Regions from separate parts of the Acidovorax sp. SDU_ACID1 genome, predicted to be linked through region 1. Evidence: predicted binding sites of a transcription regulator. Region 1 holds the regulator's gene; each other region holds the start of a gene.
What was found. Region 1 encodes sigma-54, which starts transcription at its own class of promoters, with help from an activator protein. Its sites were predicted from a motif close to TGGCANGNAANCTGCTTT; they were not measured.
Positions count from the first base shown of each region.

Region 2: AAG689_RS23125 (pilin) is a predicted target of sigma-54. The motif match lies at 1,744-1,761, and genes of this name have one in related genera.
Region 3: AAG689_RS01820 (formate/nitrite transporter family protein) is a predicted target of sigma-54. The motif match lies at 1,305-1,322, and genes of this name have one in related genera.
Region 4: urtA (urea ABC transporter substrate-binding protein) is a predicted target of sigma-54. The motif match lies at 2,629-2,646, and genes of this name have one in related genera.

Region 1 is NZ_CP152342.1:4,076,203-4,080,601, forward strand. Features, by position in the region: gene AAG689_RS19970 (M36 family metallopeptidase) at 1-741, opposite strand, end outside; gene AAG689_RS19975 (acyl-CoA thioesterase) at 1,027-1,470, opposite strand; gene AAG689_RS19980 (RNA polymerase factor sigma-54) at 1,486-3,030, opposite strand; gene lptB (LPS export ABC transporter ATP-binding protein) at 3,030-3,824, opposite strand; gene lptA (lipopolysaccharide transport periplasmic protein LptA) at 3,824-4,399, opposite strand, start outside.
Region 2 is NZ_CP152342.1:4,751,019-4,755,417, forward strand. Features, by position in the region: gene AAG689_RS23115 (Stp1/IreP family PP2C-type Ser/Thr phosphatase) at 1-793, shown strand, start outside; gene AAG689_RS23120 (FHA domain-containing protein) at 846-1,484, shown strand; gene AAG689_RS23125 (pilin) at 1,823-2,311, shown strand; gene AAG689_RS23130 (hypothetical protein) at 2,343-4,274, shown strand.
Region 3 is NZ_CP152342.1:380,165-384,563, reverse strand. Features, by position in the region: gene AAG689_RS01825 (nitrate- and nitrite sensing domain-containing protein) at 1-1,230, shown strand, start outside; gene AAG689_RS01820 (formate/nitrite transporter family protein) at 1,451-2,260, shown strand; gene AAG689_RS01815 (protein kinase domain-containing protein) at 2,257-3,981, shown strand; gene mnmH (tRNA 2-selenouridine(34) synthase MnmH) at 4,011-4,399, shown strand, end outside.
Region 4 is NZ_CP152342.1:2,728,137-2,732,535, reverse strand. Features, by position in the region: gene ureC (urease subunit alpha) at 1-1,177, opposite strand, end outside; gene AAG689_RS13460 (urease subunit beta) at 1,177-1,482, opposite strand; gene AAG689_RS13455 (HupE/UreJ family protein) at 1,484-2,074, opposite strand; gene ureA (urease subunit gamma) at 2,119-2,421, opposite strand; gene urtA (urea ABC transporter substrate-binding protein) at 2,714-3,976, shown strand; gene urtB (urea ABC transporter permease subunit UrtB) at 4,058-4,399, shown strand, end outside.

The DNA of each region.
Region 1 (4,399 bases):
GGCGGGCACGCGGTAGCTGAAGTCGGCGTGCGCCGTCTGGTCGTGGCGCAGCAGCAGGCGGGCGTCGCTGCTGGCCACCACGTAGGCGTAGGCATGTTCCTGCCCCTCCTGCAGCACGCGCACTTCCACGTAGGTGGCGGCCACCAGCCCCTGGGGGAGGCGGAACCACACGGGTTTGGTGCGGGCGGACAGGAGCGTGGCACCGTCCTCGCCACTGGTCCCGCCGGGCAGCACCCACCACTGGTAGGCCCCCTGGGGTGCGCCGCTGGGCTGGAGCAGGTGCTCCACGGCGGCAAAGCCCCAGTCCTGCAAGGCGCGGGCCAGGGCGCCGGGGGCGGTGAGGGGCTGCGCGAGCGCCGCCTTGGGCTGGGGCGCCAGGGCGGTGCTGCCCAGGTAGCCACCGATGGCCGTGACCTGCCCCTCGGCGTCCAGCAGCACGGTGGCCTGCTCGCGGAAAACCTCGATGCCATCGCGCCGGCTGGTCAGGCGCACCAGGCGCGCGCCACCGGGCAGGGCTTGCACGTGGTGCAGCACGGCGGCGTCGGCCTCTTGCTCGGTGATGCCGTACAGGCCGGCCAGGGCTTTCAATTCGCCGCGCGCGGCGCTGGCGGGATCGGCGTTCGCGGGGCGCGACTTGGCCAGGGAAGGCCTCAATTGCACGAAGGTGGGCACGCCCAGCCGTTCCTCGCGCGAGAGGCTCTGCACCTGGACGGGCAAGGCCTGGGCGGCCTTGCGCTGCACTGCGGGGGGCCTCTCCCAGGGCGTCGATGGGCGCAAGCTCGCGGGCGTGGGCAAGCGGCAGTGTCAGGACAGCGGCGCACAGCAGTGCGCGGCCCCAGGAGCCCCAGATAGGTGAGTGCATGGCGTTTGAACTATGGGTTTGATAGCTGCCTGCGCTTGCCAGGCAAGGGCTAAAGCCCAAAAACACTCAAACCAAGCCCACGCGGCCAAACAATGTTAACGGAATGTGACTTTTCGCAACATCCCTGAAATTGGGTAATTTGCGGTCTGCCGCCGCCCGCATGTTCAGGATGCCGACGCGACGCGCTGAAGCAGCAACTGCCGCACCGATTCAGGGATGGGCGCGGGCTTGCGGGCCGCGCGGTCGATGAACACGATGCCGGTCTTGCCGCGCGCGATCTCGCGGCACTGGGTCTTCTCCGTCATGCGGAAGACGAGGTCGAAGCCGTAGCGGTTGAAGTCTTGCGGCGCCATCTCCACGCGCAGCGTCTCGCCGTGGAAGGCCTCGGACTTGTATTGGGCGACCATGTCGCCCACCACGGTGGCAAGGCCCGCCACATCGGCCTCCGGGTAGCCCAGGGAGCGGAAAAAGCGCACGCGCGCCTCGGAAACGAGGCTGAGCAGCTGCGCGTTGTCCAGGTGCCCGCCCTGGTTGACGTGGCTGATGTAGACCTGCAGCTCGGTGGCGAAGCCGAAATGGGCGGGAAGGTCGAAGACGACGCGGGCCATGGAGAGGGGTGTTTTCTAGAGCGCCTTGCGCAGGTTGGCGGGCGCGATCTTGAGCGCCTCGCGGTACTTGGCCACGGTGCGGCGTGCGCACTCGATACCCTGTTCCTTGAGCATGTCGGCGATCTGGCTGTCCGACAGGGGCTTGTGCGGGTTCTCGGCGGCCACGAACTGCTTGATGAGCGCGCGCACGGCCGTGCTGGAGGCGTTGCCGCCGGTCTCGGTGCCCAGGCCGGAGCCGAAGAAATACTTCAGCTCGAACGTGCCCTGCGGCGTGGCCATGTACTTGGCGGTGGTCACCCGGCTGATGGTGGACTCGTGCAGGCCCAGCTCGTCGGCGATGTCGCGCAGCACCAGCGGGCGCATGGCCAGCTCGCCGTGGACGAAGAAGTTCTTCTGCCGCTCGACGATGGCGGTGGAGACGCGCAGGATGGTGTCGAAGCGCTGCTGGATGTTCTTGATGAACCAGCGCGCCTCCTGCAGGCGCTGCTGCAGCGCCTGGTGGCCTTCGCTGCCGCGCCCGCCACGCAGCGCTCCGGCGTAGATGTCGTGCACGCGCAGGCGGGGCATCACGTCGGGGTTGAGCTGCACGCTGAAGCGCTGCTGCGCGCCGCGCCCGGTTTTGCGCACGATGACGTCGGGCACGATGATGTTGCGGTCCACGTCGGCGAAGCGCCGGCCGGGGCGCGGCTCCAGCCGCGCGATGAGCGCCATGGCGGCGCGCGTCACGTCTTCGCTGCTGCCGGCGGCCTGGGCCAGGCGGCGCACGTCGCGCTTGGCCAGCAACTCCAGCGGCTGGCGGCAGATGGCGAGCGCGGCCTGGATCACGGCCGGGTCGCCCTCCTCGTCCTGGTCCATCGCACGCAGCTGCAGCGCCAGGCATTCGGCCAGGTTGCGCGCGCCTACGCCGGCGGGCTCCAGGCTTTGCAGCAGGCCCAGGGCGACGGTGAAGCGGTGCACCAGCTCGTCCACCTGCTCGGGGTCTTCGGTGCCGGCCAGGCTCTGCGCGAGGGATTCGAGCGGCTCGTCGAGGTAACCGTCGTCGTTCAGCGATTCGATGAGGAAGCGCAGCGCGGCGCAGTCCACCTCCGACAGACGCAGCGAGAGCGCCTGGCGGTGCAGATGGTCGGTGAGCGATTCGTGGCTGCGGGCGAGCTCCGTGGCGTCCACCTCGTCGCCATCGCCGCTGGAAGATCCGGTGCGCGCGGGGGCATCGCCGCCCCACTCGCCGTCGTCGGGGGCCATCTCGACGGTGCCGTCGCCCTCCCAGTCCGGGGAGGGTTCAGGTTCATTTGGGGCTTCAGCGCTTGCTGGCTCAGCGCTGGCAGCTCCTGAATAAGAAGCATCTTCGTCGGCACTGGCGGGCGCATCGGCCTGGGCGATGCCGAACTCCTCGCGCGGCGCCTCATCCTGCGCCACCTCCAGGAAGGGGTTGTCGCCGAGCATCTGCTCGACTTCCTGCGCCAGCTCCAGCGTGGAGAGCTGCAGCAGCCGGATCGACTGCTGCAACTGCGGCGTGAGCGCCAGATGCTGCGAGACACGCAGCGACAGGCTGGGTTTCATCACATCCTGAAGTGTTCGCCGAGATAGACGCGGCGCACTTCAGCGTTATCGACAATTTCGGACGGCGTGCCCTGCGCGAGCACCTGGCCGTCGCTGATGATGAAGGCGTGGTCGCAGATGCCCAGGGTCTCGCGCACGTTGTGGTCGGTGATGAGCACGCCGATGCCGCGCTCCTTGAGGAAGCCGATGATGCGCTGGATCTCGATCACGGCGATGGGGTCGATGCCCGCGAAGGGCTCGTCCAGCAGGATGAAGCGCGGCTGCGTGGCCAGCGCCCGGGCGATTTCCACGCGCCTGCGCTCGCCGCCCGACAGCGCCAGCGCGGGCGATTCGCGCAGGTGCTGCACGCGCAGTTCTTCGAGCAGCGCGGTGAGGCGGCGCTCGATCTCGGCGCGCGCCAGGGAGCGGCCGGCCTCGTCCTTCTGCAGCTCCAGCACGGCCCGCACGTTCTCTTCGACGTTGAGCTTGCGGAAGATCGAGGCCTCCTGCGGCAGGTAGGACAGCCCCAGGCGCGAGCGCCGGTGGATGGGCATGTGGGTGACGTCCTGGCCGTCGATGCGGATGCTGCCGCCGTCGCTGCGCACCAGGCCCACGATCATGTAGAACGACGTGGTCTTGCCCGCGCCGTTGGGGCCGAGCAGGCCCACCACCTCGCCCTTTTGCACCGCCACCGACACGTCCTTGACCACCTTGCGGCTGCCGTAGGACTTCTGCAGGTGCCAGGCTTCCAGGCGGCTGCCGTTTCCGGCATCCGTGGCGTGCGCCGCGGGCGCCTGTGCCTCGTGCGCGGCCATCACTTCGCGCCGCCGCCCAGTTCGGGGCTGGAACGCAGCGCGGGCGCGTCGGCGGGTGCCGGCGCGGGCTGCGCGCCGGAGGCGGGTTCCTTGGGCGAGAGCACGGCGCGGATGCGCCCGCCGGGCGTGCCCGCGCTGGTGCCGGCCGGCGCGGTCTTCTGGCCGTCCACGGTGAAGACGTCCGTGAGGTTGTTGTAGACGATGAGCGCGCCGGCCAGCTCGTCGGTCAGCGTGGCCTCGCGGTAGCGGCGCAGCTCGGCGCGGCGGATGAGCCGCACCTTGTCGGCGCGGCCGTCGTATTCGATGAGCTCGCCCTCGCCCTCGACGAATTCGTCGGGCGCGCCGGGCGCGGTGTCGCGCTTCTGGCGGAAGAAGGCGCGCTTGCCCTGCTCCGCCGTCACCACGCCGTACTGGAAGCCGTCGGCGTCCTGGCGCACTTCGAGCTGCGCGCCGCGCAGCACGATGGTGCCCTTGGTCATGACCACGCGGCCGGAGAACACGCTGGTCTGCTTGAGCTCATCGTGGCGCAGCGCGTCGGCCTCGATGTTCATGGGCTTGTTGCGGTCGGCCTTCTC
Region 2 (4,399 bases), 670 kb from region 1:
CCAGTTGAGTTACGAGTTCCACGCATTGACGGACACCGGGCGCGTGCGCTCGAACAATGAAGATGCGGTAGCCATCGACGAATCGGCCCAACTGGCCATCTTGGCCGATGGCATGGGCGGCTACAACGCCGGCGAAGTGGCCAGCGGCATGGCCACCACCTACATCGGCACGGAGATGGCCCGCTGGCTGCAGGAGCAAGGCACGAATGCCGATGCTGCCGACGTGCGCCGAGCCATGGAAGCCTGCGTGGACAACGCCAATCACGCTATCCTGGGTGCATCGCTGGCCAACCCTCAATACATGGGCATGGGCACCACCTTGGTCGTGGCGGTGTTCCTTGGTGACCGCCTGATCCTGGGCCACGTAGGCGACTCGCGCTGCTATCGGTTGCGCGCAGGCGTGCTGAAGCAGATCACGCGGGACCACTCCTGGCTGCAGGAGCAGATCGACGCGGGCCTTCTCACCCCAGAGGAGGCTGCGAGATCAGGCCAGCGCAACCTTGTCACGCGAGCGTTGGGCGTGGAAGGCACGGTGCACATCGAGGTCAACGAATTCGCGGTGGAGCAGCAGGACCTGTTCATCCTGTGTTCGGACGGCCTGACCGATATGGTGGACGACGATGACCTTGCCGCCATTGCCCGCCAAGCCATTCCATTGAAGGACAAGGCACAGCGCATGATCGACCTGGCCAATGCCTTGGGCGGGCGCGACAACATCAGCGTGCTGCTGGTGCGGACATCCGCGCCCGGCGGAAAACGCGGACTGATGTCCCGGCTGCTTCGCGCGCCGTGAGCCTGAAACTTGCTTTTGTTTCCGAATAATTGGCTGCAGAAGGAAAAAGAACATGCCCAGACTGGTCGTCTCTATCGACGGAGTCGTCATCAAGGAAGCCCCGCTCGTCAAGGAGCACACGGCCGTGGGGCGACGCCCTTATAACGATGTGGTGATCGACAATCTGGCCGTCAGCGGCGAGCATGCGGTGTTCCATTTGGCGGGCGGTGAAGCCGAGGTCGAGGACCTGAACAGCACCAACGGAACCTACGTCAACGGCAAGGCCGTCAAGCGCCAGGCGCTGCGCAGCGGCGACACCGTGGAGGTCGGCAAGTACAAGATCCGGTTCCTGAGCGAGGAAGAAGCGCCGGGGTTCGAGAAAACCATGCTTTTCAAGCCGGGCACTCTCGCTCCGCAGAAACACGTGGCCGCCACGTCGGCCCCGGTCGTCCTCAGCGCTGCCGTGCGCGTCCTCTCCGGCCCCGCTGCCGGGCGCGAGGTGGCCTTGTTGAAGGTGGTCACCACCATCGGCAAACCCGGCGTGGCGGTGGCCTCCATTACCAAGCGGCATCAGGGCTTTGTGCTGGCCCATGTGGAAGGCGCGGAGTTTCCGCTGCTCAACGGCAATGCGCTTGGCGGCGAGCCCGTCGTCCTGCAAAGCGGCGACCGTATTGCTCTGGCGGGCACCGAGATGGAGTTTGTCCAGGGCTAACGCATGCGGCCGCAGTTGCTCTAAAAAAGAGAGCATTCGCGCTTGCCAGATAGGAGAAAGCATACAAAATACCTTTGTCTCCTGGTCGGGGGCTCCTCTTTCCCCGGCCGGCCGCTGCGAGCTTTTGAGCGCCAGGGGCGACACCCTGTTGACCGAAAGGGACATCCCTGGGTGACAAATGTGTCGTTTTGTGAGGCTTGCTTCGGGGTGGACGTGGATGCCCGAAGGGACAAAGGGGCGTGTGCTGCAATGCCCGTCCTGGCACGAAAAATGCTGGAAATACAGCACCCTCCCGGTTTCTTCGGGGGGCTTGTCCACAAACTCCCGAGGAGTCATTTATGAAGCGCACCCTGCAACAAGGTTTCACCCTGATCGAACTGATGATCGTGGTGGCGATCATCGGCATTCTGGCTGCCGTGGCGCTGCCGGCGTATCAGGACTACACCGTCCGCGCTAAGGTGTCCGAAGTCATCTTGGCAGCATCCGCCTGCCGCACCACTATCACCGAGACCGTGCAGAGCACGGTCGGCACGACGCTGCCGGCCGCTGGAGCCTGGGGTTGCGAGTCCAGCGGTGGCGTGACCAAGTATGTGGATTCTGTCGCTACGAATAATGCTGGCAAAGTAACGATCACGACCTCCAACAAGGCCGATCTGAAGGATGCTGCAAGTAAGGCCGTCACGTTGGTTCCGATGAAAGACGCAACTAACGCGATCGCAAATGGCGACGTTCAGGTGACGGTGTTTGGCTGGCGCTGCGGCCTTGCTGCCGACGGCACCGACCTCCCGCAGAAGTACCTGCCGGGTTCTTGCCGCGGTCAGTTCTAATACTGTCTAGCCCGATGAAGGGATGGCCTGCTTGAAGGCCATCCCTTTTTTCTGCATGAAAAAACAGTCAATCATTGAAGCGGTGGCGGCGGTCATGCTGGTCATCGCAACACTTGCCTACTACCGGGGTTATGTAGGCATACGCCACGATGCCACGCTTTATGTGGCTCAAATGCTTTATGTGATTGATCCGTCGACATTTTCGAATGACCTCTTTTTTAAATATGGCTCGCAGGCTAATTTCACGCTCTTCCCTCACTTAGCAGCTTTCGCCAACCGATTTTTCCCAGACGTTGGTGCCCTATGGAGGTTCGGCGGCGCTCTTTCGCTGCTGCTTTACGCTGCGGCCTGCGCATACACCCTTTCTGCCTGGTTGCAGGATAGCCGCACGATCTGCCTGTTCGCGATATGCCTCGCCATATTTTGGCCTGGGTATTATGGGCATCACCAGGTAATCACGTATGCCGAACCATATTTTACGGCGCGCGGTCTCGCCGAGCCGCTCATAATATTCGCGTTGGGCGCGCTTATACGGAAAAAATTCTGGCTTGTTGGCGTTTTAGGCTTGCTGGCTGCGGCGCTGCACCCGCTGCAGGCGGTTCCTCTCGCGGGCATATTGGTAATATTCACTACTCCTGAGCGGTTGAGGAAATTTTACTTAATCGGCTTAGTGGCCGGTTTTCTCCTGCTCATTGGAATTCAAGGGGCGGGCTTGCCCTGGCCCGGTCTTGCGACTTATGACGAGTATTGGTGGGATGCCGTCGAGAATTCGAATGGTTTCGTTCTGTTGCAGCAATGGAGTGTCGCTGATTGGATTCGTTTAGGCCTGGACTTCTGGTTGGTTCGGCTCGCACGCGATCATGCGTCTGCACGAGTGCAAAAAGTGCTGGACGCCGTGCTATGGACCGCCGTACTAGGCTTTGTCGTGGCGCTACTATACGCTGACGGACTGCGTCTCGTGCTGGCCACAAGCACCCAATTCTGGCGTGCTCAATGGATTTTGCATTGGTGCGCTGTGGCAAGTTTCGTTGCCATAGTGAGTGCATGGGCACGGTTCGAAAAATCAAATTTTCGAACGCCACCTACACGGCTGATTTTTATTGTGGTCGCCTTTTTGTTATCGGCACCCACTCGCCCTGTTGAGACGGCATATGCGGCACTGCTGTGTGCGCTGCTGTATACCGCTTGGCCGAGCATACAATTTCGCATTGGCACTCGATATGAGGCCATGCTTCGCACGGCAGTGGTCGCCGCCGTGGTGATCATTGTCGTACGCCATGCTTTTTACATAGGAACCGACGAAAGCATCGCTCTGGCCGGCGATGATGGAAGCATCGCAATTTCCAAAGTGTTTCAGCCCGTCGTCGCTGTCGGGCTGTTCGCGGCCGCATTGATGGCCTGGGAGCGGCTGGCCCAATTTTGGCGTTTGCCAGTGACGACTGTGGGTACTGTATTGGCCATATTCCTCGTCTTGCGCTGGGATGGCCGCGCACCGGAAACCCATCTGATCGAATCTATGCCCGCCAATCCCGATATGTTTGGCTGGAAGATCGAACCGGATGCAACCGTCTATTGGTCGAATGAAAATTTGGCGCCGTGGCTGCTGCTGCATCGCGCCGTCTATCTCAGTGGATCACAACAGGGTGGATTATTGTTTAACCGCGAAACGGCGCTGGAGTCATACCGCCGACGCGACGCAATCGCGCCGCTGGAACTGCAGGCGCAATTGTGCATGATTTTCGAGAGCATCCAAAAAGGCGCTCAAATCCGCTCCAATTGCCTGCCGGATGCGGCACTGGTGGGGGACATGTGCGCCATGGCGGGTTCTGCGCTGCAATACGTCATTTTCCCGGGGAGACTCCATGAATCCGGCAATGTTCATCCCGTTGGAAGCTACGTTTTTCGCAGCGTGCGGGGTATCGAGAAAACACACTATCTCTACCGTTGCGCAGATTTGGTGTAGCCCGATACCCATGGTCATTAACCCGCAATTATGTCAATGTACGGGCAGCTAGCATCGCTTCCATTTTGGCTGGCACCGCATTCAGTTGCTGGCTGAACCGTTTTACATGGGCGTGGCCCATGAAC
Region 3 (4,399 bases), 1.5 Mb from region 1:
CCCGCCACGCGGCTGGTGCTGCGCGCCAAGCGCCTGGAGATGCAGGCCGCGCGCCGCTTGGCCGCGCGCATCGCGCTGGTGGACGCGCTGCGCGAGTGCATCCACGCGCTGCAGCACGAGCGCGGCGCGAGCAGCGTGTACCTCGCCTCGGGCGGCGCGCGCTTCGCCGATGAGCGCCGCGCCGCCATCGACGCTGGCGCCCCCGCGCTGGCAGGCCTACATGCGCTGCTGGCCGCGCAGGGTGAGGAAAGGCCTGATGAAGCCGATGCCGACGTGGACGCCGCCATGCTCGGCCTCATGGCCAGTGTGCTGCTGGGCCTGGAGGCCCTGCCCGCGCAGCGCGCCGCCATCGAGGCGCGGCAGACCCACACGCAGGACGCCATCGCCGCCTTCACCCAACGCATCGCGGGCATGGTGCGGCTGCTCTCGCACGTGGCCGACGCCAGCCTGCTGCCCGGCGTTCCCAGCGTCTCGCGCCCGCTGGTGGCGCTGCTGCACCTCGTGCAGGCCAAGGAGGCTGCGGGGCAGGAGCGCGCAGCGGGTGCGCACCTGTTCGCATCGAGCCAGTGCGATGCGGCGGAGCAGGAGCGCATCGCCCACCTGATCGACGCGCAGGAGCAGAGCCTGCGTGTGTTCGCCGGCTTTGCCGATGCCGCGCTGCGCGCCGAATGGGAGAGCCTGCAGCTCGGCCCCGGCATGGCGCGGCTGGAACGCCAGCGCCGCGTACTTTGCGCCGCACGCCCCGGCGCAGCGCTGGATGCAGACACCAGCGGCGAATGGTTCGCCGCCGCCAGCGAGCGTATCGGTGCATTGGGCACCATGGAAGCCGCGCTGGTGCGCCACCTGCGCGCCGAATGCGCGCGCCACGCCAGCCAGGCGCAGCAGGAATTGGAGGATTCCGAAGGGCTGCTGCGCCGCCTGCGCGAGCAGCCGCCCACGGCCGATCCCCTCGCCGGCGAAGCCGCCACGCTGCGCGAGTTGCTGCACGCCCAATCCGAGCGCCTGGCGCGCACCGAAGTGGAGCTGCAGGCTGCGCGCCGCGCACTGTCGGAGCGCAAGGTGATCGAACGCGCCAAGGGCATGCTGATGGCGCGCCTGGGCCTGACCGAGGAAGCCGCCTTCCGAGCGCTGCAGAAAGCCTCGATGGACCAGAACCGGCGCCTGCTCGACGTGGCCGAGGCCGCCCTGGCGCTGCCCGACCTGGCCTTCGTGCGGGCCAAGGAAGTTTGAGCCTTTTCGGCCTCCAGCGCTTGCTGGACAAGCGCTGGCAGCTCCCTTTTCAGGAGCATCCACGCAAAGAACGCTGGCACGGAACCTGCATTCACCCCGCGCAACGAGGCTGAAGACGGCCCCGTTTCCGGGATGAAGGCGTCCCTTCGCACCCCTGCGTCGCAGGGCGGTGCGAAGGACGCCTTTTACTTTTCAGGTGCTTCTCTAGAGGAGAGTTCTCATGGCCTACGTCGCCCCCGCCGAATTCGTGACCAGGATGGTCGATGCCGGCGAATCCAAGCTGCTCATGTCCACCCGCGACACGCTGATCCGCGCCTACATGGCCGGCGCCATCCTGGCGCTGGCGGCGGCCTTCGCGGTCACCGTCACCGTCAACACCGGCAACCCGCTGCTGGGCGCCCTCCTGTTCCCGGTGGGCTTCATCCTGCTGTACCTGATGGGGTTCGACCTGCTCACGGGCGTGTTCACGCTCGCGCCGCTGGCCGTGATCGACAAGCGCCCCGGCGCCACCTGGGCCGGCGTGCTGCGCAACTGGGGCCTGGTGTTCGTGGGCAACTTCGCGGGCGCGATCACCGTGGCGGTGTTCATGGCCATCATCTTCACCTTTGGCTTCTCCGAGGCGCCCAACGCCGTCGGCCAGAAGCTGGGCCACATCGGCGAGGGCCGCACGCTGGGCTACTCGGCGCACGGCGCGGCGGGCATGCTCACGCTGTTCGTGCGCGCGGTGATGTGCAACTGGATGGTCTCCACCGGCGTCGTCGCGGCGATGATGTCCACCAGCGTCTCGGGCAAGGCCATCGGCATGTGGATGCCCATCATGGTGTTCTTCTACATGGGCTTCGAACACTCCATCGTGAACATGTTCCTGTTCCCCACGGGGCTGATGCTGGGCGGCAACTTCACGATCATGGATTACCTGATCTGGAACGAGATTCCCACCGTGCTGGGCAACCTCGTCGGCGGCCTCACGTTCGTCGGCGCCACGCTGTATTCCACCCACTACAAGACCGCCCCCAAGCGCGCGGCATGAAGGTCACGCTCGGCCAGCACTCGCTGGGCAAGCAGGGCGGCGTGAACCAGGACTTCCACGGCGCCATGCTGCCCACGGGCCACCTGCGCGCGGCGCGCGGCATCGCCCTGGCGGTGGCCGACGGCATAGGGTCCAGCCGCGTGAGCCAGGTGGCCAGCAGCGCGGCGGTGCGCGGCTTCCTGGAGGACTACTACGCCACGCCCGACGCCTGGCCCGTGCGCCGCGCCGCGCAGCAGGTGCTGGCCGCCACCAACGCCTGGCTGCACGCGCAGAACCAGCGCGGCCCGGCGCGCTTCGACAAGGACAGCGGCTACGTCTGCGCCTTCAGCGCCCTCATCCTGCACGGGCACGACCTGCACCTGCTGCACGTGGGCGACGCGCGCATCTGCCGCGTGCACCCGCAGGCGCTGGAGCCGCTGACCGAAAACCACCGCCTGCACGTGGGCGCGGGCCAGTCGTACCTGGCGCGCGCGCTGGGCCTGCACGCGCACGTGGAGATCGACACGCGCTGCTGGCCCGCCGAAGTGGGCGACCTCTACCTGCTGGCCACCGACGGCGCGCACGGCCACCTCGACGCCGCTGCCGTGCACGCCGCGCTGCACCGGCATGGCGACGACCTGGACGCCGCCGCCCGCGCCTTGTGCGAGCACGCCCGCACGCAGGGCAGCGAGGACGACGCCACCGTGCAACTGCTGCGCATCGACGCGCTGCCCGCAGCAACGGGCCTGAACACCCTGCTGCCGCGCGACGGCCTGCGCCTGCCGCCCCCGTTCGCGCCGCGCATGGCCTTCGAGGGCTACACCATCGTGCGTGCGCTGCACGTCGGCCCGCGCAGCCACGTGCACCTGGCCGTGGACGACGCCACCGGCGAGCCCGTAGCCCTCAAGACCCCCGCCGCCAGCGCGCACGAGGACGAAGCCTTCCTCGACCGCTTCCTGCTCGACGAATGGGTCGCCAGCCGCATCGACAGCCCCCACGTAGTGCGCGCCCGCGCCCCGCAGCGCCCGCGCGGCCACCTGTTCGCGGCGCTGGAATACGTGCCCGGCCAGACCCTGGCGCAATGGATGGTGGACCACCCGCGCCCCGCGCTGGAGGAAGTGCGCGCCATCGTGGAACAAGTCGCGCGCGGCCTGCAGGCCCTGCACCGGCGCGAAGTGCTGCACCAGGATCTGCGCCCGGCCAACGTGGTGATCGACGCGCAGGGCACGGCGTGCATCATCGACCTGGCCTCGGCCCACGTGCCCGGCCTGCACGCGGCGAGCGACGGGCCGCCCACCACCATCGAGGGCACGCTGCAGTACACCGCGCCCGAATACCTCACCGGCCAGGGCGGCGACGCGCGCTCCGACCTGTTCGCGCTGGCCGCCATCGCCTACGAGATGCTCGCCGGCCAGCTGCCCTACGGCCTGCAGGCCGCGCGCCTGCGCCCCGGCAGCGATGCGCGCCGCCTGCGCTACGTGCCGCTGACCCACCACCGCCCCGACCTGCCCGCCTGGCTGGACGCCGTGCTGCGCAAGGCCCTGCACCCACAGCCCGCGCGGCGCCAGCAGGCGGTGGGCGAGTTCGCGCACGACCTGCGCGCACCCGGCCCGGACTTCCACCGCCGCCGCGCCCCGCCGCTGGCCGAGCGCGACCCGGTGGCGTTCTGGCAGGCCGTGGCCGCGCTGCTGGCGCTGGCCGTCGTCGCCCTGCTGGGAATGCTGGCGAGGATGCTTCTATAGTCGCGGCAGTCCCCCACTGAACTCGCCTCGTGTCCCGCCACCAGCCCACCCGCCCCGCCGACCGCCACGCCTTCGACGCCATCATCGACGCGCGCTCGCCCGCCGAGTTCGCCGAAGACCACATCCCCGGCGCGATCAACTGCCCCGTGCTGGACGACGAGGAGCGCGCCATCGTCGGCACGCTCTACCACCAGCAGGGCGCGTTCGAAGCCCGGCGCGTGGGCGGGGCTTTTGTTGCAGCCAACCTCGCACGCCACCTGCGCGAGCGCTTTGCCGACCAGCCCCAGAGCTGGCGCCCGCTGGTCTACTGCTGGCGCGGCGGCATGCGCAGCGGATCGATGGTGCAGTGGCTGCGCCTGGTGGGCTGGGACGCGCAGCAGCTCGCGGGCGGCTACAAGGCGTTCCGCCGCCACATGAT
Region 4 (4,399 bases), 1.3 Mb from region 1:
ATGTGCCGCGCTGTGCCTTCATCTTGTGCGCCGTCTGCCAGGTGCGGATGATGACCTCGCCCACGCGGCCCATGGCCTGGCTGTCGCTGCTCATCATGCTGATGGCGCCCATGTCGTGCAGGATGTCCTCGGCGGCGATGGTTTCCTTGCGGATGCGGCTCTCGGCGAAGGCCAGGTCCTCGGCGATCGCGGGGTCGAGGTGGTGGCACACCATGAGCATGTCCACGTGCTCGTCCAGCGTGTTGCGCGTGAAAGGCATGGTGGGGTTGGTGGAGCTGGGTAAAAAGTTCTCCACGCCCACCACTTTCAGGATGTCGGGCGCATGGCCGCCGCCCGCGCCCTCGGTGTGGAAGGCGCACAGCGTGCGGCCCTTGGTCGCCGCGATGGTGTCCTCCACGAAGCCCGATTCGTTGAGCGTGTCGGAGTGGATGGCCACCTGCACGTCCTCCAGCTCCGCCACGTCCAGGCAGTTGCTGATCGCGCTGGGCGTGGTGCCCCAGTCCTCGTGCAGTTTCAGTCCGATCACGCCCGCGTGGATCTGTTCGTGCAGCGCGCCGGGTAGGCTGGCGTTGCCCTTGCCGAGGAAGCCCAGGTTCATCGGAAAGGCGTCGGCCGCTTGCAGCATGCGCTCGATGTGCCACGGCCCCGGCGTGCAGGTGGTGGCAAAGGTGCCGGTGGCCGGGCCGGTGCCGCCGCCGATCATGGTGGTGACGCCGCTGGCGAGCGCCTCCTCGATCTGCTGCGGGCAGATGAAGTGGATGTGGCAGTCGATGCCGCCCGCAGTGACGATATGGCCCTCGCAACTGATGATCTCGGTGCCGGGCCCGATCACGATATCCACGCCCGGCTGCGTGTCGGGATTGCCCGCCTTGCCGATGGCGGCGATGCGCCCGTCCTTCAGGCCGATGTCGGCCTTGACGATGCCCCAGTGGTCGAGGATCAGCGCATTGGTCAGCACGGTATCCACGGCGCCCTCGGCCCGCGTGCGCTGCGATTGCGCCATGCCGTCGCGGATGGTCTTGCCGCCGCCGAACTTCACTTCTTCGCCATAGCCGCCTGCGGCCAGGGTGAAGTCGCGTTCCACCTCGATGACGAGGCCCGTGTCGGCCAGCCGTAGGCGGTCGCCCACGGTGGGGCCATAGGTTTCGGCGTAGGCGCGCCGGTCGATGCTTGCCATCACAAATCTCCCTGCACCAGTCCGCGAAAGCCGAACACGCGGCGCGCACCGGAAAAATCGACGAGTTCCACCGTGCGCTGCTGGCCCGGTTCGAAACGCACGGCCATGCCGCTCGCGATGTTGAGGCGCATGCCGCGTGCGCTGTCGCGGTCGAATTCCAGCCCCGCGTTGGCCTCGGCGAAGTGGTAGTGCGAGCCGACCTGGATCGGCCGGTCACTCGCGTTCTTCACCACCAGCGCGAGCGTGCGGCGGCCGGGGTTGAGCGCGTGCGCGCCGTCGCCTGGGATGAGTTCACCGGGAATCATGTCAGGCCCATCGCGTCAGCATGAACACACCCAGCAGTGCCGTGGCCGCGCCGCCCGCGCGGGCGATCCACTGGTGGCGCTGCATCACCGCATGGCCCAGCAGCATGCCCGCGACGTGCAGCACGGCCGAGCCCGCCGCCATACCCGCCAGCGCGCCGAAGGCGGCGCCGCCGCCATCGCCCGCCAGTTCATAGCCATGCGCCGCGCCGTGGAAGAACGCGAACACGCCGGCCAGGGCAGCGGCTGCGCCCCAGGGCATGCGCTTGTGGACGGCCACGAGCAGGCCGAGCACCAGCACCGAGGCGGCGATCATCGGCTCCACCCCAGGCACCCACAGGCCACTGAAGCCTGCCAGCGCACCCAGCACCAGCAGCGCCACGAACGCGGCGGGCGCACGCCACGCGGGCCGCACGGCCAGCGCGCTCCAGGCGCCCACGGCCAGCATGGCGGCGAGGTGGTCGAGGCCCGTGAACGGATGCACGAAGGCGTGCGCGAAGCTGTCCGCCACGCCATGCGTGTGCGGCTGTCCGCCCACGTGGGCAAGAGCCGCGAAGGGCAGGGCGGCGAGGGAGAGGGGCAGTATCTTTTTCATAGCTGTTCGTGCTTGGTGGATAAGGGCTGGAGGCAAAAAAGGCTTCAAATGATGGGCTCGTGCACGGTCACCAGCTTGGTGCCGTCGGGAAAGGTGGCTTCGATCTGGATGTCCGGGATCATCTCGGCCACACCCTCCATCACGTCGGCGCGCGCGAGTACGGTGCGGCCCGCGCTCATCAGCTCGGCCACGGTGCGCCCGTCGCGCGCGCCTTCCATCACGAAGGCGCTGATGAGGGCCACGGCCTCGGGGTAGTTGAGCTTGAGCCCGCGCGCCTTGCGGCGCTCGGCCAGCAGCGCGGCGGTGAAGATCAGCAGCTTGTCTTTTTCACGAGGTGTCAGTTCCATTTCGCTTCGCTTAAGGCTCGATTAATCAGTTCGTGCGGCCAGGAATACCGGCCGAACACGCGGTGTCAGCTCCATGCACCGGGATATGCAAAAACGGTGCCTGTGCGTCGCCGCCGTGGTGCATGGCGCGCGCCCGATGCTGGTGCGTGGCTGGCCGTCATGGTGCCTGCGCCGCCGCTTTTGCACCACGAGCGTGAGAAGGCGCGGTGGCACGGTGCTTGCAAGACGAGAGCAGTCCCGCCGTTTTCGCAGATGGCGGCCTTCTCCATCGACAGCCAAGGATCGCATCGTGATGAACCCGCGCCGTTTCACCCTCCAGACCCTCGCCGCCGCTGCGGCCATCGCCAGCCTGCCGCTCGCCGCGCATGCGGCGGACACCATCAAGGTGGGCGTGCTGCATGCGCTCTCCGGCACGATGGCAATCTCGGAAACCGCGCTCAAGGACATGGCGCTGATGACCATCGAGGACATCAACGCTAAGGGCGGCGTGCTCGGCAAGAAGCTGGAGCCCGTGGTGATCGACACGGCCTCCAACTGGCCGCTGGCGGCCGAGAAGGCCAAGCAGCTCATCGGCCAGGACAAGGTGGCCGTCACCTTCGGCTGCTGGACCTCGGTGTGCCGCAAGTCGGTGCTGCCGGTCTACGAGGAGAACAACGCGCTGCTGTTCTACCCCGTGCAGTACGAGGGCGAGGAACTCTCCAAGAACGTCTTCTACACCGGCGCCGCGCCCAACCAGCAGGCCATTCCCGCCGTGGAATACCTGATGGGCGAGGACGGCGGCAGTGCCAAGCGCTGGGTGCTGCTGGGCACCGACTACGTGTACCCGCGCACGGCCAACAAGATCCTGCGCGCCTTCCTCAAGGCCAAGGGCGTGGCCGACAAGGACATCATGGAGACCTACACCCCCTTCGGCCACAGCGACTACCAGACCATCGTGGCCGACATCAAGAAGTTCTCTGCCGGCGGCAAGACGGCGGTCGTCTCCACCATCAACGGCGACTCCAACGTGCCCTTCTACAAGGAGCTGGGCAACGCGGGCCTGAAGGCCACCGACGTGCCCGTGGTCGCCTTCAGCGTGGGCGAGGAAGAGCTGCGCGGCCTCGACCCCAAGCCGCTCGTGGGCCACCTCGCCGCGTGGAACTACTTCATGAGCGTGAAGAACCCCACGAACGATGCCTGGATCAAGCAGTGGAGCGCCTACGCCAAGGCCAAGAAGCTGCCCGGCCAATCGACCAAGCCGCTGACCAACGACCCGATGGAAGCCACCTACGTCGGCATCCATATGTGGAAGCAGGCGGTGGAGAAAGCCAAGAGCACCGACCCCGACAAGGTGATCCCCGCGATGGCCGGGCAGACCTTCAAGGCGCCCAGCGGCTTCACGCTGACCATGGACGCCAAGAACCACCACCTGCACAAGCCGGTGCTGATCGGCGAGATCAAGGCCGACGGCCAGTTCAACGTCGTCTGGAAGACCAAGGCGCCCGTGAAGGCCCAGCCCTGGAGCCCGTACATCGACGGCAACGACAAGAAGAAGGACGAGCCTGAAAAGAAGTAACTCCCGAGTCTCCTCGCCCTGGTGGGCAGCCTTCGGCGCGGCGCGCACAGTCGCGCGCCGCGCCGTTTTTTTGAGGTTCGTATGTTGAGACAACTGTTGTTGCGAACGCTGGTGTGGATGGCCTGCATGGGCGGCGTGCACCTGGTCCACGCGCTCACGCCCGAAGCCGCGCTGGCGATGGCGCAGGGCGACAGCGCGGGCCGCATCGCCGCCATGCAGACGGCAGTGGCCGAGCAGCCCGATGCGCGCACCGCCGCCTTTCTGCGCGCGCTGGCCGAGGGCGAGGTGGCCGTCGCGGACGGCCGCGCGTTGATCGTCAAGGACGGCCAGGCGCAAGATCCGGCGACCGGGCAGGACGTGACACTGCCCGAGGGCGCGGAGGACGTGAGCAACAACAACCGCATGCGCTCTGCCATCGGCGCT